DNA from 2 places in the Klebsiella oxytoca genome. Region 2 is predicted to be linked to the other one. Evidence: predicted binding sites of a transcription regulator. Region 2 holds the regulator's gene; the other holds the start of a gene.
The links. The regulator CRP, encoded in region 2, controls carbon source genes, mostly activating them, when cyclic AMP is high. The targets are predictions, from matches to a motif close to ATGTGANNNNNNTCACAT.

Region 1 (6,017 bases), 380 kb from region 2:
AGGATTACGCCGTAGCACAACGTGTTCCAGAGATTTCTTAAATGGTAAAAGGATGCTCCATGTACATGCTTTGCCGCTTAGGTTACATTGTTCACACTTTTTTCCGGCGTAGCCCAAAACGCGCTGTCGTCAAGTCGTTGCGGGCATGGCCTTCATTATCCGATCTGGAGTCAAAATGTCCTCACGTAAAGAGCTTGCTAACGCTATTCGTGCGCTGAGCATGGACGCAGTACAGAAAGCCAAATCCGGTCACCCGGGTGCCCCGATGGGTATGGCTGACATTGCCGAAGTCCTGTGGCGTGATTTCCTGAATCATAACCCGCAGAACCCGTCCTGGGCCGACCGTGACCGCTTCGTGCTGTCCAACGGCCACGGCTCAATGCTGATTTACAGCCTGCTGCACCTCACCGGTTATGATCTGCCGATTGAAGAACTGAAAAACTTCCGTCAGCTGCACTCCAGAACGCCGGGTCACCCGGAAGTTGGCTATACCGCTGGTGTTGAAACCACCACCGGGCCGCTGGGTCAGGGTATTGCGAATGCGGTCGGTATGGCGATTGCGGAGAAAACTCTGGCGGCGCAGTTCAACCGTCCGGGCCACGACATTGTTGACCACTTCACTTACGCGTTCATGGGCGACGGCTGCATGATGGAAGGTATCTCTCACGAGGTATGTTCCCTGGCCGGTACTCTGAAGCTGGGTAAACTGGTGGCGTTCTATGACGACAACGGCATCTCCATCGACGGCCACGTTGAAGGCTGGTTCACCGATGACACCGCGAAGCGTTTCGAAGCCTACGGCTGGCACGTGGTGCGCGGCGTTGATGGTCACGACGCTGACTCAATTAAACGCGCGGTAGAAGAAGCGCGCTCCGTTACCGACAAACCGTCCCTGCTGATGTGCAAAACCATCATCGGTTTCGGTTCGCCAAATAAAGCCGGTACCCACGACTCCCACGGCGCGCCGCTGGGCGACGCAGAAATCGCGCTGACCCGCGAAGCGCTCGGCTGGAAATACCCGGCGTTTGAAATCCCGTCTGAAATTTATGCCCAGTGGGATGCGAAAGAAGCTGGTCAGGCGAAAGAATCTGCGTGGAACGACAAGTTTGCAGCCTACGCGAAAGCCTTCCCGCAGGAAGCCGCAGAGTTTACCCGCCGTATGAAAGGCGATATGCCGGCTGACTTCGACGCGAAAGCGAACGAATTCATCGCTAAGCTGCAGGCTAACCCGGCGAAAATCGCCAGCCGTAAGGCTTCTCAGAACGCTATTGAAGCCTTTGGCCCGCTGCTGCCAGAATTCCTCGGCGGCTCCGCTGACCTGGCTCCGTCTAACCTGACCCTGTGGTCCGGTTCTAAAGCCATCAACGAAGACACCGCTGGTAACTACATCCATTATGGCGTGCGTGAATTCGGTATGACCGCCATTGCCAACGGTATTTCACTGCACGGTGGTTTCCTGCCGTACACCTCTACCTTCCTGATGTTCGTCGAATACGCGCGTAATGCGGTACGTATGGCAGCGCTGATGAAACAGCGCCAGGTGATGGTCTATACCCACGACTCCATCGGCCTGGGCGAAGACGGCCCGACTCACCAGCCGGTTGAGCAGGTGGCTTCCCTGCGCGTGACGCCAAACATGAGCACATGGCGCCCGTGCGACCAGGTTGAATCCGCCATTGCGTGGAAATATGGCGTTGAACGTCATGACGGCCCGACCGCGCTGATTCTGTCCCGTCAGAACCTGGCGCAGCAGGAGCGTACCGAAGAGCAGCTGGCGAACGTTGCCCGCGGCGGCTACGTGCTGAAAGATTGCGCTGGCCAGCCGGAGCTGATCTTTATCGCCACCGGTTCCGAAGTTGAGCTGGCGGTTGCCGCGTGGGAAAAACTGACTGCCGAAGGCGTGAAGGCGCGCGTGGTTTCCATGCCGTCCACCGACGCGTTCGACAAGCAGGATGCCGCCTACCGTGAAGCCGTACTGCCGAAAGCCGTTTCTGCCCGCGTGGCGGTTGAAGCGGGTATCGCTGACTACTGGTTCAAATACGTGGGCCTGAACGGCGCCATCGTCGGCATGACCACCTTCGGTGAGTCCGCGCCGGCTGAGCAGCTGTTTGAAGAGTTCGGTTTCACCGTGGATAACGTGGTCGCCAAAGCGAAAGCGCTGCTGTAATTATTGTCACAGCGTAAAAACGGGTCGCTCAGGCGGCCCGTTTCTTTTTCAGGGCATACAAAGCAGCCTGTTGTGGCCAGCCATCCGGCAACCAAAGCGACCGGCGTGAAAGCTGCGCCAGCGGATCCGTCAACGACTCCTACCGAAGATGTGCCAGTAAACAGACCAGCATGTAGGGTGTACCGCTCCTGATTCAAAAGGGATATTCGCAGCCCTGACAGCGGGGCGCTAGCAGGCTTATTCGTAATTCTGCAATATGGAATAAATTCTGCGGCAGACCTGGTGAAAGTGTGATGTAAGTCAGATAAATGGTTTCTTCAGCTGGACAATCATTCCTTTTATTCCTCGTTTCGCTTATTCTAGCTGAAGCGTTTCAGTCGTCTAAATGTTCGACAATTAATCAATCAGTCGCAGTTTGCGACAGGTGAGGTTTCCCTTAGAGCGTTGCTGCATTACTCTGTCAGCCACCTCATATCATGGATAGCCTTGCAGGAGACCTATGACCATACGCATTGCGATTAATGGCTTCGGTCGCATCGGGCGTAACGTGGTTCGTGCTTTGTATGAATCCGGGCGTCGTGCGGAAATCACCGTGGTGGCAATCAATGAACTGGCGGATGCAGCCGGCATCGCGCATTTATTGAAATATGACACCAGCCATGGGCGCTTTGCCTGGGATGTGCGCCAGGAGAGAGAGCAGCTGTTTGTTGGCGATGATGCCATTCGTCTGCTGCATGAACCTACCCTGAAGGCGCTGCCCTGGCGGGAACTGGCGGTTGATGTGGTACTAGACTGCACCGGCGTTTACGGCAGCCGCGAGCATGGTGAAGCACACCTTGAGGCTGGCGCTAAGAAAGTGCTCTTTTCACATCCTGGCGGTAACGATCTCGACGCGACGATCGTTTTTGGCGTAAACCACGATGAGCTACGAACCGAACATCGTATTGTCTCCAACGCCTCCTGCACTACCAACTGCATTATTCCGGTCATTAAGCTGTTAGATGATGCCTACGGAATAGAGTCAGGGACGGTAACGACGATCCACTCATCAATGAACGATCAGCAGGTCATCGATTCCTGGCATCCGGACTTACGCCGGACGCGAGCGGCCAGTCAGTCGATCATCCCGGTTGATACTAAGCTTGCTGCGGGGATCACGCGTATTTTCCCTCAGTTTAACGATCGTTTTGAAGCGATTGCGGTCCGCGTACCGACGATTAATGTGACGGCAATCGACCTTAGCGTGACGGTGAAAAAACCAGTAAAAGCGAATGAAGTCAACCAGTTGCTGCAAAAAGCAGCACAGGGTGCATTTCATGGTATAGTTGACTATACGGAATTACCGTTAGTCTCGATAGATTTTAACCACGATCCGCACAGCGCCATCGTTGATGGCACACAAACGCGGGTGAGTGGTGCGCATTTGATCAAAACGCTGGTCTGGTGCGATAACGAATGGGGCTTTGCTAACCGAATGCTCGACACGACGTTAGCGATGGCCGCACAAGGTTTCAGGTAAGGCGCCTGGGCGCCTGCAAAACTTTATCAAGAATCAACGAGAGGATTCACCATGTCTGTAATTAAGATGACCGATCTGGATCTGGCTGGTAAACGCGTTTTTATCCGTGCGGATCTGAACGTACCGGTTAAAGACGGGAAAGTAACCAGCGACGCGCGTATCCGTGCTTCTCTGCCGACCATCGAACTGGCCCTGAAACAGGGTGCGAAAGTGATGGTAACTTCCCACCTGGGTCGTCCTACCGAAGGCGAGTACAACGAAGAATTCTCTCTGCTGCCGGTTGTTAACTACCTGAAAGACAAACTGTCCAGCCCGGTACGTCTGGTTAAAGATTATCTGGACGGCGTTGAAGTGGCTGCCGGTGAACTGGTGGTTCTGGAAAACGTTCGCTTCAACAAAGGCGAGAAGAAAGACGACGAAGCGCTGTCTAAGAAATACGCTGCGCTGTGCGACGTATTTGTGATGGACGCATTCGGTACTGCGCACCGCGCGCAGGCTTCTACTCACGGTATCGGTAAATTCGCTGACGTTGCTTGCGCAGGCCCGCTGCTGGCCGCCGAGCTGGACGCGCTGGGTAAAGCGCTGAAAGAACCGGCTCGTCCGATGGTTGCTATCGTTGGTGGTTCTAAAGTGTCCACCAAACTGACCGTACTGGATTCCCTGTCTAAAATCGCTGACCAGCTGATTGTCGGCGGCGGTATCGCTAACACCTTCGTTGCCGCTCAGGGCCACAACGTAGGTAAATCCCTGTACGAAGCGGATCTGGTTGACGAAGCCAAACGCCTGCTGACTACCTGCGATATCCCGGTTCCGACTGACGTGCGTGTGGCTACCGAGTTCTCTGAAACCGCAACCGCCACCCTGAAATCTGTTAACGACATCAAAGATGACGAGCAGATTCTGGACCTCGGCGACGTTTCCGCACAGAAACTGGCTGATATCCTGAAAAACGCCAAAACTATCCTGTGGAACGGCCCGGTTGGCGTATTCGAGTTCCCGAACTTCCGTAAAGGGACTGAAATCGTCGCGAATGCTATCGCAGACAGCGAAGGTTTCTCTATCGCCGGCGGCGGTGACACCCTGGCAGCGATTGACCTGTTTGGCATCGCTGACAAAATCTCCTACATCTCCACTGGCGGCGGCGCATTCCTCGAATTCGTGGAAGGCAAAGTTCTGCCGGCAGTAGCCATGCTCGAAGAGCGCGCTAAGAAGTAATTTAGTTCAGGCGGGGAAACCCGCCTGTTTTTCAGCGCGCTAACGTACAATTTTGTACAGCTCGCGAACCTTCTTCAACGGTCGAAGATACAGATACAGGACTACGTAACATGTCTAAAATTTTTGATTTCGTAAAACCGGGCGTCATCACTGGCGACGACGTTCAGAAAGTGTTCCAGGTAGCTAAAGAAAACAACTTTGCTCTGCCGGCGGTAAACTGCGTGGGCACCGATTCCATTAACGCCGTTCTGGAAGCAGCTGCAAAAGTTCGCTCTCCGGTTATCGTTCAGTTCTCTAACGGCGGCGCTGCGTTTATCGCGGGCAAAGGCGTGAAAACTGACGTTCCTCAGGGCGCTGCAATTCTCGGTGCTATCTCCGGCGCACATCACGTTCACCAGATGGCTGAACACTACGGCGTGCCGGTTATCCTGCATACCGACCACTGCGCGAAGAAACTGCTGCCGTGGATCGACGGCCTGCTGGACGCGGGTGAAAAACACTTCGCTGCTACCGGCAAACCGCTGTTCTCTTCTCACATGATTGACCTGTCTGAAGAGTCCCTGCACGAAAACATCGAGATCTGTTCTAAGTACCTGGCTCGTATGGCCAAAATGGACATGACTCTGGAAATCGAACTGGGCTGCACCGGCGGCGAAGAAGACGGCGTGGACAACAGCCACATGGACGCTTCTGCTCTGTACACCCAGCCGGAAGACGTTGATTACGCATACACCGAGCTGAGCAAAATCAGCCCGCGCTTCACCATCGCGGCCTCTTTCGGTAACGTACATGGCGTTTACAAGCCGGGTAACGTGGTTCTGACCCCGACTATCCTGCGCGACTCTCAGGAATACGTTTCTAAGAAACACAACCTGCCGCATAACAGCCTGAACTTCGTCTTCCACGGCGGTTCCGGTTCTTCCGCTCAGGAAATCAAAGACTCCGTAAGCTACGGCGTAGTGAAAATGAACATCGATACCGACACCCAATGGGCAACCTGGGACGGTATCCTGCAGTACTACAAAACTAACGAAGCTTACCTGCAGGGCCAGCTGGGCAACCCGAAAGGCGAAGACCAGCCGAACAAGAAATACTACGATCCGCGCGTATGGCTGC
Region 2 (6,017 bases):
AGCGAAGAGGGAGAGATCATGGGTATTCGCCACCGCCAGTTCGACCTTGAAGGCGTGCAGTTTCATCCGGAGAGTATTCTCAGCGAGCAGGGACATCAGCTGCTGGCAAACTTCCTCAATCGTTGATTTTTAGTTGCCATCAAGTGATTTTTTATGCATATTTTGTGATTAGATTAGCATAATCATTGCTGCATAACGAAGAAGGATGGGCATGACATGGCAACTGAACAACCGGCAATCACCCGCGCGACATTCGACGAAGTCATTTTGCCAATCTATGCACCGGCAGAATTTATTCCGGTGAAGGGGAAGGGGAGCCGAGTATGGGATCAGCAGGGTAAAGAGTACGTTGATTTCGCCGGTGGAATTGCCGTGACCGCGCTTGGTCATTGCCATCCGGCGCTGGTGGCGGCGCTGTATGAACAGGGCGAAAAGCTGTGGCACACCAGTAACGTTTTTACCAACGAACCGGCTCTGCGCCTGGGACGTAAGCTGGTCGAGGCGACTTTTGCCGATCGCGTTGTGTTTATGAACTCCGGTACGGAAGCCAATGAAACGGCTTTCAAGCTGGCGCGCCATTACACCGTGACGCGCCATAGCCCTTACAAAACCAAAATCATCGCCTTCCATAACGGATTCCACGGTCGGTCGCTGTTTACCGTCTCCGTCGGCGGCCAGCCCAAATATTCTGATGGTTTCGGGCCGAAACCGGCCGATATCGTTCACGTACCGTTTAACGATTTACACGCGGTGAAAGCGGTGATGGACGATCATACCTGCGCGGTGGTGGTTGAACCGATTCAGGGAGAAGGCGGTGTGACCGCGGCGACCCCGGAATTCCTGAAGGGTCTGCGCGAACTCTGCGACCAGCACCAGGCATTACTGGTGTTTGATGAAGTTCAGAGCGGTATGGGACGCACTGGTTCACTTTTTGCGTACATGCAATACGGCGTGACGCCGGATATTCTGACCAGCGCTAAGGCGCTTGGCGGCGGCTTTCCTATCAGCGCAATGCTGACCACCCATGAAATCGCCAGTGCTTTCCACGCCGGATCTCATGGTTCGACCTACGGCGGTAATCCGCTGGCCTGCGCGATCGGTGGGGTAGCGTTCGATCTGATTAACACTCCGGAAGTGCTGGATGGCGTCACGGCGAAGCGCGAACTGTTTGTTCAGCACCTTCAGCAGATTGACGCGCGGTTCGATCTGTTCAGCGATATTCGTGGAATGGGCCTGCTTATCGGCGCCGAACTGAAGCCGCAGTACCATGGGCGGGCGCGTGATTTCCTGTATGCGGCTGCGGAAGCGGGCGTGATGGTCCTCAATGCGGGGCCGGATGTGATGCGTTTTGTGCCTTCTCTGGTAATTGATGACAGCGATATTGCTGAAGGTATGGCGCGCTTTGCCCGGGCGGTTGAAAGCGTGCTTAGCGCTTAGTCGCGCGTAGCCAGATACCATGATGTGGACGCTGACGCCATGCCACCGATGAAATGGTGTGCATGGTGTTCAGGTGTCCGAGGATGCGCTGCAAATGCTGCTCCATTGTGCTGAGCGGGCCGCGAGGAACCTCGGCATCCTGCGCTTCCATAATATTCACATCTCCTGCGCTGCCCGGCCCGTCGGTATCCAGCCGCTGCTGACAGCGCTGTAGCGCAATTTCGCAGGACTCCAGATAACGCTGCGCCAGAGCCGGCGTCAGCATATTGTGCTCACGCGCCAGAGTAGTCATGGCATTGATATGCTCGACAATAAACTGGCTATGCGTCACCCACAGCTTCATATCTTCCAGATAGTGCGAGTTAAAGCCGGGCTCCTGCATCGCCTGATTCAGCGAGTTGAACAGCGCGTTGTGCGCCTGATTGACGAGCATTCGCTGATAGGCCAGCGCCGGTGCCTGATGGTCGTCGCTAAGAATAAGCCTGATGGCCTCCTGATCGGCTTCCAGCGCATCGTGAGCATTTTTGCGCAGCAGGCCGCTTTGCCACTGCGGCCATAGCCAGACCATTCCACCGAAGGCGATCAAACAACCAATCAGGGTATCAATCAGTCTGGCGATGATGAACTGCTCGCCGTTCAGGGTGAGCAACTGCAGGGTATAAACCGCGGTGACCGTAAATCCGACCATTGCCCAGCCGTAATGTTTGCGAATAATCAGATAGCTTAACAGCGTAATGAACAGCATCGCGGTCAGCGTATAGCCTTCAGGGACGTGAAAGTGCAGCGTCAGTCCGGCTATTAACAATCCAGCTATCGTCCCGGCAGCCCGGTGGACAATGCGTACCCGCGTCGCGCCGTAGCCGTTTTGCGTCACGAATAGCACCGTCATCAGGATCCAGTAGGGTTTTGGCAGGTGCAGCGCGCTGCCCATCAGGCTGGCTGCGCTCAACATAACGCTGATCCGAGCGGCGTTACGTAACGCCGGTGATTTAAACGACAGATAGTTTTTCAACGCCGGCAGCAGCGGCAGACGGCGGGTTTTATCCGCCATCAGATTCCGCGCGTAAAGCGGGCGCTGGGTGCGCAGAACCCGGGCAATACGGCTGAAGTGCCAGGCGCAAAACTGCCCGACAGGATTATCCGGATGCTGCGAAGCGATTTTTTCCAGCGCACCGATCTGCTTATCCATCTGAAAGCGCCGAGGATAGCGATGGTAGAGCAGATCGTCCGCCAGTTCCCGCAGGCGGGCGGCAACGGTTTGTGCGCTCCAGCGGATCACCGCTTCAGCGTGGCTGCGTTCCACCAGCTTCTGTACCTCTTCCGGCTGATGAAGGCTGACGGAAATATGCTCCTGCAGGTCCAGCCCGACCTGGAAAGCGCGCAGCAGGCGTTTGTGATCGCTGCGCTGATTGGCCGCCAGCATATGCATCTGCTGATAGCACTGGGTAATCAGATCCACCACCTTTTGTTGGCGATTAAGCAGCGGGGGCAGAGATGTGGTGGGGTCCGTATGCTGGGTAAGCAGACTGTATTTAGCCTCGCAGTAGTTGGCTAATTCCCGGTAAAGCAGGCTCAGGGACTCGCGCAGCGGCTGTTCGCGCCATAGCCAAAACCAGAACCAGTTAAAAACGCCATACCACAGGGTGCCGAGGGCATAGATCAGCAGCGGCTCCCAGACCGGCATATTGCCTGCGAGACTCAGAGTAAAGATAGCCGCGATAAGCGAGGCTGGCAGCAGCCTGGCATGCAGCGGGCTGATTTCGGCAGTGACGCCGAGGATAAGCGCGAGGCCCGTGAGAATAATCGGCAGCGGGATTTCACGCAGCAGGAGGAGCTGGACAATCAGGCTACAGCCAGCAAACAGGCAGCCGCCGATAATCAGACGTTTGAAGAAACGTTTATGCGGCGTATCCAGCCCGGCAATGTTGCAGCAGGCGGGAACAAGAGAAAACAGAAGCCCCTGCTGTAAATGGCCAAACAGAAGACCAATGGCGACCGGCAGACACAACACCAGCGTTTGCCGCAGTGCATAGTTGACTTCAGGGTGGTAAATCAGCCTGCGCCACATGGGGAGAAAACAAAAACGGCGTATTGTCTGGCAATACGCCGTTTTACCGACTTAACGGGTACCGTAGACGACGATAGTTTTACCGTGCGCGGAGATCAGGTTTTGATCTTCCAGCATTTTCAGAATACGACCCACGGTCTCGCGAGAGCATCCGACGATCTGACCGATTTCCTGACGAGTAATTTTAATTTGCATACCGTCCGGGTGGGTCATCGCATCCGGCTGTTTTGCCAGATTCAGCAGCGTCTGAGCGATACGACCGGTAACGTCGAGGAAGGCAAGGTTGCCCACTTTCTCAGATGTAACCTGCAGACGGCGTGCCATTTGCGAAGATAGACGCATCAGGATATCCGGGTTTACCTGGATCAGCTGACGGAATTTTTTGTAGGAGATCTCGGCCACTTCACATGCGGTTTTCGCACGTACCCAGGCGCTACGCTCCTGACCTTCTTCAAACAGGCCTAATTCACCGATGAAATCGCCCTGGTTGAGGTAAGAGAGGATCATCTCTTTACCTTCTTCATCCTTGATGAGTACAGCCACGGAGCCTTTAACGATGTAGTACAACGTTTCTGCTTTCTCACCCTGGTGGATCAGCGTGCTCTTTGATGGGTACTTATGAATGTGGCAATGAGACAAGAACCATTCAAGGGTAGGGTCTGTTTGCGGTTTGCCAAGCACCATGCGCGGTTATCCTCTGTTATAAGCTATCTCCGGGTGCCGACACAACACGGCATCCGGGCATGCAATCGTATTGAATCCCTGTACCTGGGAATCCGGCTGAAAGTTTTCTGCAGCCTGTAATGTGAACTCCTCTGCATACATGCAGTACATCAATGTATTACTGTAGCATCAAGACTGTTTTAGCATAGCTTTCGCTGCATGTCTCCTGGTGTCTCGCTTCAGCATGACCCAGGTCGCCTTCCGTTGCGAGAAATGTTATGTGCGCGTAATCTGTCAGGAAAATTACAGACCTGGAGTTAAATTTATGCAAGCGCGAGTGAAGTGGGTTGAAGGGTTAACCTTCATCGGTGAGTCGGCTTCCGGTCACCAGATTCTGATGGACGGCAATTCCGGGGATAAAGCGCCGAGCCCAATGGAAATGGTGCTAATGGCGGCGGGCGGATGCAGCGCGATTGATGTCGTGTCCATTTTGCAGAAGGGTCGGCATAACGTTACCAACTGCGAAGTTAAGCTGACTTCTGAGCGTCGCGAAGAAGCGCCGCGTCTGTTTACCCATATCAACCTGCATTTTATTGTGACCGGTAAAGAGCTGAAAGATGCAGCCGTTTCCCGCGCTGTCGACCTGTCGGCGGAAAAATATTGCTCGGTGGCGCTGATGCTGGAGAAAGCGGTAAACATTACCCACTCTTATGAAGTCATCGAAGGGTAAAGCGACCGGACCCCGGCAGTGCAATCGTGCTGCCGGGATTGGCTTCTTAGCTAATTTTTCTGCCTTCCATCAGCCGTTCGACCAGCGGCGCCATAATAAGCTCCATCGCCAGTCCCATTTTTCCGCCCGGAACCACCAGCGTATTCATATGTGAGATAAATGAACCCTGCAGCATCGCCAGCAGCCAGGGGAAATCGATATTTTTCAGATTCCGAAAGTGAATGACGACAAAGCTTTCATCCAGCGAAGGGATGGCTTTAGCCGCAAACGGGTTGGACGTATCCACCGTCGGTACACGCTGGAAGTTGAGATGGGTGCGCGAAAACTGCGGGGTGATAAAGTTGATGTAATCTTCCATTGAGCGGACGACGGAATCCATCACCGCCTCACGAGAGTGCCCGCGTTCGCTGGTGTCGCGGATAAGCTTCTGGATCCACTCAAGATTGACGATCGGCACCACGCCGACCAGCAGGTCAACATGGTTAGCGACATTATGCTGAGGCGTAACCACGCCGCCGTGCAGCCCTTCATAAAACAGAACGTCAGTTGGTTCGGGCAGCGGCTGCCAGGGCGTGAAGGTTCCTGGAACCTGATTCCACGGCACGGCTTCATCATAGGTATGTAAATACTTGCGCGACTGACCTTTGCCGCTGAGCCCATATTCCGCAAAGGTCTGTTCCAGCAGGCCGAAGTCGTTGGCCTCGGGGCCAAAGTAGCTGATATGTTTACCCTGATCGCGTGTTTTACGGATCGCCATGTCCATTTCCGGACGGGTGTAGCGGTGAAAGCTATCGCCTTCTACTTCGGCGGCATGCAGATTTAGCTGGGCGAAAATTTTGCGAAAGGCAAGGCTGGTGGTCGTGGTTCCCGCGCCGCTGGAGCCCGTGACGGCAATCACCGGATGTTTGGCAGACATAACTACTCCCAGGATAAACGATAGTGTGTGCCGCCTTAGCCGTGAAACTGCTTGCGGGGCATGATGTTGACCGTCTCGTGCAGCTCTGACCACACCAGCACGGCTTCTCCGCTTTTCAACTGTTGTTTAACATCGGAGACTTTATCAGTCAGCGAACGTTCATGTTCACCATAATCGGTGCCTTCACGTAATACAAAACTTTC

Region 1: epd (erythrose-4-phosphate dehydrogenase) is a predicted target of CRP. The motif match lies at 2,456-2,473, and genes of this name have one in related genera.

The regions. Positions count from the first base shown of each region.
Region 1 is NZ_CP046115.1:4,588,014-4,594,030, reverse strand. Features, by position in the region: gene tkt (transketolase) at 176-2,167, shown strand; gene epd (erythrose-4-phosphate dehydrogenase) at 2,667-3,686, shown strand; gene pgk (phosphoglycerate kinase) at 3,738-4,901, shown strand; gene fbaA (class II fructose-bisphosphate aldolase) at 5,012-6,017, shown strand, end outside.
Region 2 is NZ_CP046115.1:4,964,357-4,970,373, reverse strand. Features, by position in the region: gene pabA (aminodeoxychorismate synthase component 2) at 1-126, shown strand, start outside; gene argD (bifunctional acetylornithine/succinyldiaminopimelate transaminase) at 217-1,437, shown strand; gene GJ746_RS23310 (YccS/YhfK family putative transporter) at 1,427-3,505, opposite strand; gene crp (cAMP-activated global transcriptional regulator CRP) at 3,557-4,189, opposite strand; gene GJ746_RS23300 (OsmC family protein) at 4,494-4,898, shown strand; gene GJ746_RS23295 (phosphoribulokinase) at 4,945-5,814, opposite strand; gene GJ746_RS23290 (YheU family protein) at 5,850-6,017, opposite strand, start outside.